2 regions of the Streptomyces sp. CA-250714 genome follow, and region 1 is predicted to be linked to the other one. Evidence: riboswitches for the same ligand, from Rfam matches in the RefSeq annotation. Region 1 holds a riboswitch; the other holds the start of a gene.
What was found. A riboswitch is a leader RNA that binds a small molecule or an ion and turns the genes downstream of it on or off. The one in region 1 is predicted to bind cobalamin.
Positions count from the first base shown of each region.

Region 1 (5,346 bases):
GCCCGCGCGGCACCGCCTATGTGATCGGGGAGGCCGGGCTGACGACGGCCCTGCACGACATCGGGTACGTCCTCTCCGACGCCGACCCCGACTACGTCGTCCTCGGCGAGACCCGCACCTACAGCTTCGAGGCGCTGACCCGGGCCATCAGGCTCATCAACGACGGCGCGCGCTTCATCGCCACCAACCCCGACGAGACCGGCCCCTCGGCCGAGGGTGCGCTGCCCGCCACCGGCTCGGTCGCGGCCCTCATCACCAAGGCCACAGGCCAGCACCCCTACTTCGTCGGCAAGCCCAACCCGCTGATGATGCGCGCCGGGCTCAACGCGATCGGCGCCCACTCCGAGACCAGCGCCATGATCGGCGACCGGATGGACACCGATGTCCGTGCCGGTATGGAGGCCGGTCTGGAGACCTTCCTGGTGCTGACAGGGCTGACCCGCCCCGACGAGATCGAGCGCTACCCCTACCGCCCCTCCAGCGTCGTCGACTCGATCGCGGACCTCGTCGACCGGATCTGAGGCGCGGAGGTCCACAACCGGATCCGCGGCGGGGCGGGCCCGAAGCGGGGGCCGCACGGTTCTGCGGCTGGGCCGAAGCCGGGCCGAGGCCGGATGCTCGGGCGGAGGCGGCGGCGCGGCCCCCGCCCGGCGTCCCGGTGCAGGCTTCCGACTTCAGGAGGCCGCCGAAGCCGTCGCCGGCTCGGGCTGCCCCTCCCGGTCGGAGGGCCGCTGCCGGCGCAGCGCCGGGGCCGCGAACACGGCGCCCAGTACGGTCCACAGGACCAGGTGCCCGCCCAGCGAGAGCACTCGGAAGTCCCACAGCAGGGCGGCCGGAACCGGGACCGGGTCCGGGTTGTCCGGCAGCAGGAAGAGCGCCGCCAAGGTGGCGACGACGGCTGCCGCGGCCCCCAACTGGCGTACCGGAAGGCCGTGCCCGGCCTGTCCGAGCCGCTGGTGCACCTGGTGCGCCAGCACCATTCCCAGTACGCCGATGACCAGCGCGGCCAGCCACAGGCCCTGCCGTTCGGTGACGGTGCCGCCGTCACCGACCCCAGGCGGGTTGGCGGGGTAGCGCAGCGCCGGGAGCAGGGACAGCGCGAGGAATCCCGCACCGGCCAGGCCCATGGCGCGCTGCCAGCCGCGGCCGTCGTCGCGGGCGGCGGAGCGGTTGACGAGGGCATAGGCGAGGGTGAAGAACACCCCGATCGCCAGCCCCGCCACCACGGCGGTGACCACCAGCCCGAAGTGCTGGGTGCCCCGGCTGAACAGCTCTTCGGCCTCGGCGGCATGGCTGTGCCCACCGTGACCCGCGTGGCTGTGCGCGGCGGCTTCCGCCGCCGAGCGTTTCTCCTCCAGCCGGATGGCGCGGTCCATCACGGGTTCGGCGAGCAGCAGCGAGAACAGCCCCGTGGCCAGTCCCGCGATCCCGCCGGCCGCGAGGCCGCGGCCGAGAAGGGGCAGCAGGGGATAGGGAGTTGGCTGTGCGGAGACGGACATGTCGAGCGACCCCCGATCGGTCAGTGGCAGGGGGCGCCGAACAGATGACGGCCGTCGTGTGAGAACTCGTGGAGGTAGGAGCCGGTGGCCGAGACGAGATTGCCGTTGTCGACGAAGACGGCGTACAGCGCGATCAGTGCGACGATCGCGGCGGCGGCGACGATGAGCCAGTCGCGGGTCCTGACAGTCGCCGGGTGTGCGGCGGCGCTCTCGGATGCGACGGTCGTGCCGACGGTGTGCGGGGACATCCGCATGCCTCCTCCTGGGGTTTCCACGCCCCATCGGTGGAGAAGCGACAGGTCAGTTCCTGACTCCCGCAGCCGTCGGGGGCGGCTGCGGACACAGTGGCGGGACCGTCCCGGAGTCGCACCGGGTTCCTGCGCTCTGTCGCCTCAATATGGAAGTGTGCCGTCCGGGAGGCTCCCAGCCTGACATGGGCACTGTCAATAAGGACTCCGTCACACCGGGTGCGGAACCCGGCCGTGCGGTACGGGCCCTGTGACACGATGGGCGACGTTGTGGCCCGTCAGGGGTCCGGCCGACGGCCGGTCGCTGGTCCGTCGGCGGCCGGAGCACAGCCGAGGGGGAATGGATGTACGGCAGCGCCAAAGACGGCGCACGACACCTGCGTACGGCGCATACGGTGCGCGCCCGCGCCCGGAACGTGGCGGGCAGCGCCCTGGCAGCGGCCCTGCTGCTGGCCGGCTGCTCGTCGTCGGGCGGCGGTTCGGACGACGGTGAGCAGCCGGATTCGACGGTGCGGCAGCGCCCCAAGTCCGTTGCCCCGTACTGGGTGAACCCCCAGGGCAGCGCCGCGCGGCAGGCCCGTGCCTATGCGAAGGACGGGAGTTCCGCACGGGCCAGGCAGCTCGCGAAGATCGCCCGGCAGCCGGTGGCGGAGTGGATCGACGCGAAGGACCCCCGTGGCCACACCGCCCGCGTCACCAAGGCCGCTGCCGCCGCGGACCGCGCCGCGCTGCTCGTCCTCTACAACATCCCGCACCGCGACTGCGGCCAGTACAGCAAGGGCGGCGCGAAGGACTCGGCGGCGTACCGCAGTTGGCTGGACGGCGTCGCGGAGGGCATCGGGAACCGGACGGCCACGGTGATCGTGGAGCCGGACGCCCTGGCGCACACGGTCTCCGGCGACTGCGCCGCGCCGCAGCAGCGCGAGGAGCGTTACCAGCTCCTCCACGACGCCGTCAGCCGGCTCGGGAAACTCCCCCGTACGAAGGTCTATCTGGACGCCGGCAATCCGGACTGGGTCCGCGATCCGGGCGGGCTGGTCGAACCGCTCAACCGGGCGGGGATCGGCGCGGCCGACGGGTTCGCGCTGAACGTCTCCAACTTCCAGACGACCGCCTCGAACGTCGCGTACGGCAAGCGGCTGTCCGCGATGGTCGGCGACAAGCCGTTCGTCGTCGACACCAGCAGGAACGGAAACGGGCCGCTGCGCGGTGGCGGGCAGGAGAGCTGGTGCAACCCGCCCGGGCGGGCGCTGGGCGAGGCGCCCACCACCAGGACGGGGAACAAGGCGGTGGACGCCTACCTGTGGATCAAGCGCCCCGGGGAGTCGGACGGCCAGTGCCGTGGGGGTCCTGCGCCGGGTACTTGGTGGCCGTCCTACGCGTTGGAACTGGCCCGCAACGCCAAGGGGTAGCCCTCCCGCCCTGTTCTGGGGAGGGGCTGCCCCTGGCTGTCGGTTGCAGGCTGCGGGTGCGTTGTCGTTGCTCGCGCAGTTCCCCGCGCCCCTTACGGGGCGCGTCCCCCCTACTTCGGGTTCCCCGCAGTCACCGGGGGATGGGCCGCACCGGGGTCGACGTTCACCTTGACCCACTGGGCCTTCGACGGGACACCGTTCCCGTCCACGCCGAAGACCATCCACCAGCCCGGCGTCACCAGTGACGGATCGTCCGGGATGGTCGTGGTCACCGTCCCGTCAGGCGACTTCTTCATCTTCAGCGCCACCGACGACTGCTCCACGTTCGTGACGTGAGTGAAGGAGCCGGGCCGCACCAGTCGGAGCTTCTTCAGTGAGGCGGCGTCCTTGCTCTTGAAGGAGATACGCGCGCCGGGCGCCAGCGTCCGAGGGCTGCCGCCCGCCTTCCGCAACTCCGGTTGCTGCTTTCCCTTGTGCAGATACGGCGGTGTGTAGATCTCGATCCGCTGGTCGAACGCGCCCGGCTTGGTGTTGGCCTTGTCCGCGTACAGCGAGTCGGAGCCGAAGGTCATCACCCGGCCGTCGGGCAGCAGCAGACCGCCGGAGTGGTAGTTGCGGCCGACCAGGGGCGCGGCGGCTTCCTTGAACTGGTTGGACTTCGGGTTGTACAGCGCGGCCTTCAGCACGTTGCTGTCGCTCTTGCCCCGGTAGCGGCCGGAGCCGTTGGTCGTCAGCACGGTGTCGTCCGGCAGGATCACGCTGCTGGGGTAGCGGACCTTGTCGTAGAGCTTGGGGCCGTCCTGGAAGCGCGGGGTGTCGGACGTCAGATCCACGACGCGGGTCTTGTCCGTGGTTTTGTCGGACTCGCCGACCCCGCCGCCGCCCTCGACGATGAACTTCCGCGACTGGGTGGGGGGCAGGGGCACGGACATCGCCGTCTCCAGGACGTCCGGGTCGCTCATGCCGGGGATCTTGGTGAACCGATTCGTCCGAAGGTTCCAGACGCCGGGGACGCGGCCCTTGTCGGCGGGTCCGTAGCCGGCGGTGGTGCCGCTGTAGAAGACCCGGTTCTCACCGATCAGATGCAGCCCGGGGTAGGTGGGGAAGAAGCGGGTCCTGGGCATGTAGTGCCACTTCTTCGTCCTCGGGTTGTAGATCTCGTTCTTGCCGGGGACGACCTGGCCGATGTCGTCGAGCCCGGAGACGGTCAGCACCCTGCCGTCCTGGAGGGTGAGCTGGGTGGGGTACCAGCGGGCCTCGTTCATCGGGTCGACGGTGATGTAGCGCTCGGCCACCGGGTCGAACTCGTAGGCGTCCTTGATGCCCTGGAAGTCCTTCTTGTCGAAGGACATCTTCTGGGCGACGCCGTAGACGTTCCGCTTCCATGTGCCGTGCAGGCCGCTGACCCGGTACTGGTCCTCCGTACCCGTCTGGTGCTTCCGGCCCTTCTTCGCCGCCTCGGCGTAGACCCGGGTGACGCTGTGCACGGTGTCGACCTTGCCGGTCCTCGGGTTCTTCACCTTCTTCGCGCGGGGGAGGATGACCGTGTGCTGGGCGACGAACGTCTTGCCGCTCTTCCGCCCGGTGAAGCGGGTGCCCTTCTTGATCGTCTTCCCGCGGTCCGGGTTCTCGTTGTAGAGGAACATCAGCCCGCCGGCCTTCTTCACATCGCCCTTCAGCGTCTCGTAGCGCTGGGTGCCGCCCGCGACCAGCAGTTTTCCGTCGGGGAGCTGGTTGTGCCCCGAGCAGAACAGATCGTTGGGGGTGGGGATGTTCTTGAAGGTGTTCTTCGCCGGGTCCCACAGCACGGTGCGGAAGCTCTTGGCCTTGAAGTTCGTCGCGTCGTTGCCCGAGCCCGCCACCAGCAGCACCTTGCCGGTGTGCAGCAGCGCCGCGTGGATCGTGTTGATCCGGTACTTCTCGGGTACGCCGACGATCTGCCAGTGGCCCTTCTCCGCCTTGTACTCGGGCTGGTTGATCTCGTAGTCGTGGTACTTCGCCGAGGCGAAGCCGTACAGCGCCGGGCCGTTGAACCCGGCGATGAGCGCAACGACCGCCGTACCGATGGCTATGCGCCGGGCCCGCCGCTTCCTGGCGCCCGCCACCCGGCGGCGGCTCCGTCGGTTTGTCATCGTTCGTGTCCCCCAAGCGCGGTGTGGTGCATCTGCTGGTCGTACGAGGGTGCGG
Region 1 covers NZ_JBNJMI010000002.1:2,734,046-2,739,391, reverse strand. Annotated here, with positions in the region: gene ACQEU8_RS31150 (HAD-IIA family hydrolase) at 1-521, shown strand, start outside; gene ACQEU8_RS31145 (CbtA family protein) at 675-1,499, opposite strand; gene ACQEU8_RS31140 (CbtB domain-containing protein) at 1,520-1,753, opposite strand; cobalamin riboswitch at 1,781-1,902, opposite strand; gene ACQEU8_RS31135 (glycoside hydrolase family 6 protein) at 2,092-3,159, shown strand; gene ACQEU8_RS31130 (galactose oxidase-like domain-containing protein) at 3,270-5,291, opposite strand; gene ACQEU8_RS31125 (glycosyltransferase family 2 protein) at 5,288-5,346, opposite strand, start outside.

Region 2 (5,346 bases), on a different contig from region 1:
CGTGGCCGGGGGCTGATGATCGGCATCGAGTTCGGCAAGCCCCGGTCGCTGAAGCTGCGCAGCCGCTGGACGATGCTCCAGGCAGCGCGCAAGGGGTTGTTCGCGCAGATGGTGGTGGTCCCTCTCTTGCAGAAGCACCGCATCCTCACCCAGGTCTCCGGGGACCATCTGGAGGTCATCAAGCTGATCCCCCCGCTGGTGATCGGCGAGGAGGAAGTGGAGCGCTTCGTCGACGCGTTCACCCAGGTCATGGACGATGCGCACAGTGGAGGCGGGCTCATGTGGGACTTCGGGCGCACGTTGGTCCGACAGGCGGTGGCCCATCGCTGAGGGGGGCTGCCCTGTCTGCGCAGGGCAGCCCCGTTCAACGATCAGCTCTGGCGGAGCAGTTCCCTCCGTACCGTGCGGGCCGCGGCCACCAGGTTTTCCAGTGAGGCCCTGGTTTCGGTCCAGCCGCGGGTCTTCAGGCCGCAGTCAGGGTTGACCCAGAGCCGTTCGGCTGGGATGGCCTCCAGGCCCTTGCGGAGGAGTGCCGCCATTTCATCGGCTCCCGGGACCCGCGGTGAGTGGATGTCGTACACGCCGGGACCCGCCTCACGGGGGTAGCCGTGGCCGGCCAGTTCGTCCGCGACCTGCATATGGGAGCGGGCCGCCTCCAGGCTGATGACATCGGCGTCCAGCTCGTCTATCGCGCCGATGATGTCGCCGAACTCCGCGTAGCACATATGGGTGTGGATCTGGGTGTCCGGGCGTACCCCGCTGGTGGTGAGCCGGAACGCGGCGGTCGCCCATGCCAGATATTCGGGCCGGTCGGCGGCGCGCAGCGGCAGCGTCTCGCGCAGCGCCGGCTCGTCGACCTGGATGACGGCGGTGCCCGCGGCCTCCAGCTCGCACACCTCGTCCCGCAGCGCGAGGGCCACCTGGCGTGCCGTCTCGGACACCGGCTGGTCGTCCCGTACGAACGACCAGGCGAGCATGGTCACCGGACCGGTGAGCATGCCCTTGACCGGGCGGGAGGTCAGCGACTGGGCGTACCGCGTCCAGCGGACCGACATCGGGCGCGGGCGTGCGACATCGCCCGCGAGGATCGGCGGGCGCACATAGCGGGTGCCGTACGACTGCACCCAGCCGTGCCGGGTGGCGAGGTAGCCGGTGAGCTGTTCGGCGAAGTACTGCACCATGTCGTTGCGTTCGGGCTCACCGTGCACCAGTACGTCGAGTCCGGCGCGCTCCTGGAAGCCGATCACCTCGCGGATCTCGGCCGCGATCCGCTCCTCGTACCCCGCCTCGTCGATCCGGCCGGCCCGTAGGTCGGCCCGGGCGGTACGCAGCTCGGTCGTCTGCGGGAACGAACCGATGGTGGTGGTCGGCAGCGGCGGCAGACCCAGCCGTGTGCGCTGCGCCGCGGTGCGCTGCCCGTACGGCAGCGGACGGCGGGTGTCCGCGTCGGTGACGGCGGCGGAGCGGGCCCGTACCGCCTTGTCGTGGGTGAGCGGCGAGGCCGTGCGGGAGGTCAGATCGGCACGGTTGGCGGCCAGCTCGGCACTGATGGCGCCGGTCCCCTCGGACAGACCGCGCGCCAGAGTGACGGTCTCCGCTGCCTTCTGCCGCGCGAACGCCAGCCAGCGGGCGACCTGCGGGTCGATATGGCGCTCGGCACGGGCGTCCAGCGGCACATGCAGCAGCGAGCAGGACGTCGCCACATCCACCCGCGCCGCGAGGCCCAGCAGGGTGGCGAGGGTGGCGATGGACCGCTCGTAGTCGTTGATCCACACGTTACGGCCGTCGACCACGCCCGCGACCAGCCGCTTTCCGGTCAGCCCGCCGACGGCGGCGAGCGCGTCCAGATTGCCAGCGGCCCGTCCCGTGAAGTCGAGGGCGAGGCCCTCCACGGGAGCCTTCGCCAGCACGGGCAGTGCCTCGCCGAGCCGGTCGAAGTAGGAGGCGACCAGCAGCCGGGGCCGGTCGGGGAGGGTGCCCAGCGCACGGTACGCCTGTGCCGCCGCCTCCAGCTCGGCAGGCGTACGGTCCTGCACCAGCGCGGGCTCGTCCAGCTGCACCCACTGGGCGCCCGCCGCGCGCAGGTCCGCGAGCACCTCCGCGTAGACGGGCAGCAGCCGCTCCAGCAGCGTCAGCGGCTCGAAATCGGGGGCGACGCCCGGCGCCGGCTTGGCCAGCAGGAGGTAGGTCACGGGTCCGACGAGCACCGGCCTGGCGCCCTTCAGGCCCAGTGCGAGGGCTTCCTTCAGCTCGGCCGTCTGCTTGCTCGCGTCCGCCCGGAAGACGGTGTCAGGTCCGAGCTCGGGCACCAGGTAGTGGTAGTTGGTGTCGAACCACTTGGTCATCTCCAGCGGCGCGGCCTCCTGGGTGCCGCGGGCCATGGCGAAGTACCCGTCCAGCGGGTCCGCCGCGACCGCTGCCCGGTGCCGCTCGGGGACGGCGCCGACCATGACGGTGGTGTCCAGGACGTGGTCGTAGTACGAGAAGTCCCCGGTGGGCACCTCGTGGATGCCCGCCTCCGCCAGCTGCTGCCAGTTGGCGCGGCGCAACTCGGCGGCCGTCGCACGGAGGGCGTCGGCGGTGACGCGGCCCTTCCAGTAGCCCTCGACGGCCTTCTTCAGCTCACGGTTCGGCCCCTGGCGGGGATAGCCGTGCACCGTGGCGCGTACCGGCGCGGGTGGGGGAGTGGTGGCCGGGTTCGCTGCTGTCGCTGTCACGCAACTCTCCTTCGCGAGATGTCTCCAGCGCTCCCGGAAGCACGGGACGAGGACGCGAAGGGGTGGCTGCACGGGCGGACGCGTGGCCGGCGCCGCCGCTGTGCGCTGTGTTCTCCGACCCGCCCTCGAGGTCTCCGGGAGGACCGTACGCGTGTGGACGCGTACGGGCAGCGGGCAGGTCTTCGGACTCGCGGGCGCGCCTGCCGGTCTCCCGGCGGGCACCTACTGGCCGTCGCTTCCCGGACCGTGGGTCCAGTGCGTGTGACGGCGGTCGTTCCCGCTCACCGCTGCGGGGCAGTCCCGGATTCACACCGGGTTCCCTCTTACGACGCCTCCCGCCTGGCCGGCGGGGCGAACCAGCTGCGGGCCCAGCATAGCTGGGAGGCCGTCGCGGGAGGGCTGGCCCGCGTTGCCTGTTTGCGAGGGCGCCCCCCGCTGTGCTTGGGCAGTCTGCGCCAGGGGCGCAGGGTGGGCAAGCGCAGCCACCGGCCACCGGGCCGCACCTGAGGGGCGCCCACTGCGGGGTGCGGGGTGCGGCCGTCGCGCGGGTGCGGCCCGCTTGTGCCCACCCGTCCCGCCCTGGGGGTACCCCCGGCCGGAGGCTGGGGGAGGGACAGATGCCCACAAGCGGAGGGCTCAGGGTTCCAGCAGGCGGGACTGCAACCGGGTGCGGGTGGCCGGGGAGAGTTTTAGGGCCTCCGTCAAGTAGGTGTCCGTGTCGCCCCAGGTTTCGTCGATGGTGGCGAAGGCCGCGTCGAGGTAGGCGGCGCGGGCGTCGAAGAGGGGGGCGAGCAGTTCCAGGACTTCCGGGGACATTCCGGCCCTGGACTTGCTGCTGCGGTAGATCTTGTAGCGCCGGTGCGGCTGGTTGGACTGGAGGTAGTCCTCCTCGATGGCGGCCCGCTCGACGCCGAGCGCCAGCAGCGTGACGGCGATCGACAGGCCCGCCCGGTCCTTGCCCGCCGCGCAGTGCATCAGCGCGGGTACGCTGTCCTCGGCGAGCGCGTGCAGGATGCGGCTGTGCTCGGCCGTACGCTCGCGGATCATGGTGCGGTAGGAGTCGGTCATCCGCTGGGCGGCGAGGCCGTCGCCGAGGATCGCCCGCAGCTGGTCCAGCTCGCCGTCCCGCACCAGCCGCCAGAACTCGGCGCCGTCGGCCGGGTCGGACAGCGGAAGGTTGACGTTGCGGACGCCCGGCAGCTCGATGTCGGGGCCGTCGAGGGCCTGATCCGCGGAGTTGCGGAAGTCGAAGACCGTGTGCAGCCCGAGCTCGCCGAGGAAGGCGGCGTCCTCAGGTGTGGCGTGTGCCAGGTGTCCGCTGCGGAAGAGCACCCCGCGCCGCACCCGGCGCCCGTCCACCGTCGGCAGGCCCCCGACGTCCCGGAAATTCCGTACCCCGGTCAGCACCGTATCGGCGGACTCCACACTCACGCGCGCTCCTAGCATCTGCGACGACCGTCCGTCCGACCATAAGGCATGGATGCCTGAGGCGATCAGCCCTTGGATGCGTGCACCGGATCGTAGCCTTCCGGTGGCTCAGGGTGACGACGGTGCTGGGTGTGATCCGTCCGTACGTCGCGCCGAGCGGTAGCCGTACAGCCACCCTCGCGAGCCCCAAGGCGCAGTGGTTCGGATGTGAACAATTTTCATGAGCTTCGGCGGCGGAACGCCGTGCTCGCGGTAGCCTCCGCGTATCGCCCAACTCCCTGTGCACTGCCGTGTATCTGGCTCATGCCTTACCTACGAGGAGTCTGGATTGAGTCATCTGCATTGGCGTGTGCGCGCTCTTGTGGGCGCGTATGCGGTGTCCGTCTATGGCAACTTTCTCAATCTGATCGCGTTGAGCCTGTTCACCTACGAGGTCACGGGGAGCGGTCTCGGTCTGGGCCTGCTCATGGCGCTGCGGTTGTCCGCGGGGGTGCTGGCGGGGCTGGGAGCCGGGGCTCTGGCGGGCAGGGTGGGGCGCCGAGCCATGATGATCGGCGCGGATCTCGTCCAAGCGGTGGCCATGGTGGTTCTCGCGCTGTGTGCGACGGGGTCGGCTCCCGTGTGGCTGCTGGCTGTCGTCGCGGTGGTGCTCGGTGCCGGGAACACGTTCTTCAACGTCGGACTGCGCAGTGCGGTCCCGGTGATCGTGGGGCAGGAGGCGCGGGTTCGGGCGAACGGGCAATTGGCGACGGCTCGTTCCCTTGCCACCGTGGCGGGTTTCGCTTCGGCCGCCCCGGTCATCGAATTGGCGGGCCACAGTGCCGCGTTCGCCGTGAACGCGGCCAGCTTCCTGGTGTCCGCGGTGGCGTTGTCGCTGCTGCGGCCCCGTATGGAGGAGGACCGGTCGGCTCCGCAGGCCGAGCCGAAGCCGGAAGCCGCTTCCCTGCGGCAGGTGCTGAATGCGGTGCCGGCGCTGCTGCTCGGCATGGTGCTGCTGCGGGGCGTCGACGCGCTCGCCTCTTCGTCCCACAACGTGGCTCTTCCCATGGTGGCCGATGTGGAGTCGCCGGGGGATCCGGCCATGTTCATGACGCAGTTCTGGGCCTCCTGGGCGGTGGGCACTTTCCTGGCCCACCAGTTGCTGAAGCGGCGGCACGCGTCGTGGTCGGAGGGCCGGTGCGGCGCGTACGCCTTCGCGGTG
Region 2 covers NZ_JBNJMI010000001.1:1,356,208-1,361,553, reverse strand. Annotated here, with positions in the region: gene ACQEU8_RS06120 (aspartate aminotransferase family protein) at 1-330, shown strand, start outside; gene metE (5-methyltetrahydropteroyltriglutamate--homocysteine S-methyltransferase) at 372-2,717, opposite strand; cobalamin riboswitch at 2,874-3,093, opposite strand; gene ACQEU8_RS06110 (tyrosine-protein phosphatase) at 3,354-4,163, opposite strand; gene ACQEU8_RS06105 (MFS transporter) at 4,495-5,346, shown strand, end outside.
Region 2: linked by a shared signal. The riboswitch ahead of metE (5-methyltetrahydropteroyltriglutamate--homocysteine S-methyltransferase) and the one ahead of ACQEU8_RS31140 (CbtB domain-containing protein) in region 1 are both predicted to bind cobalamin.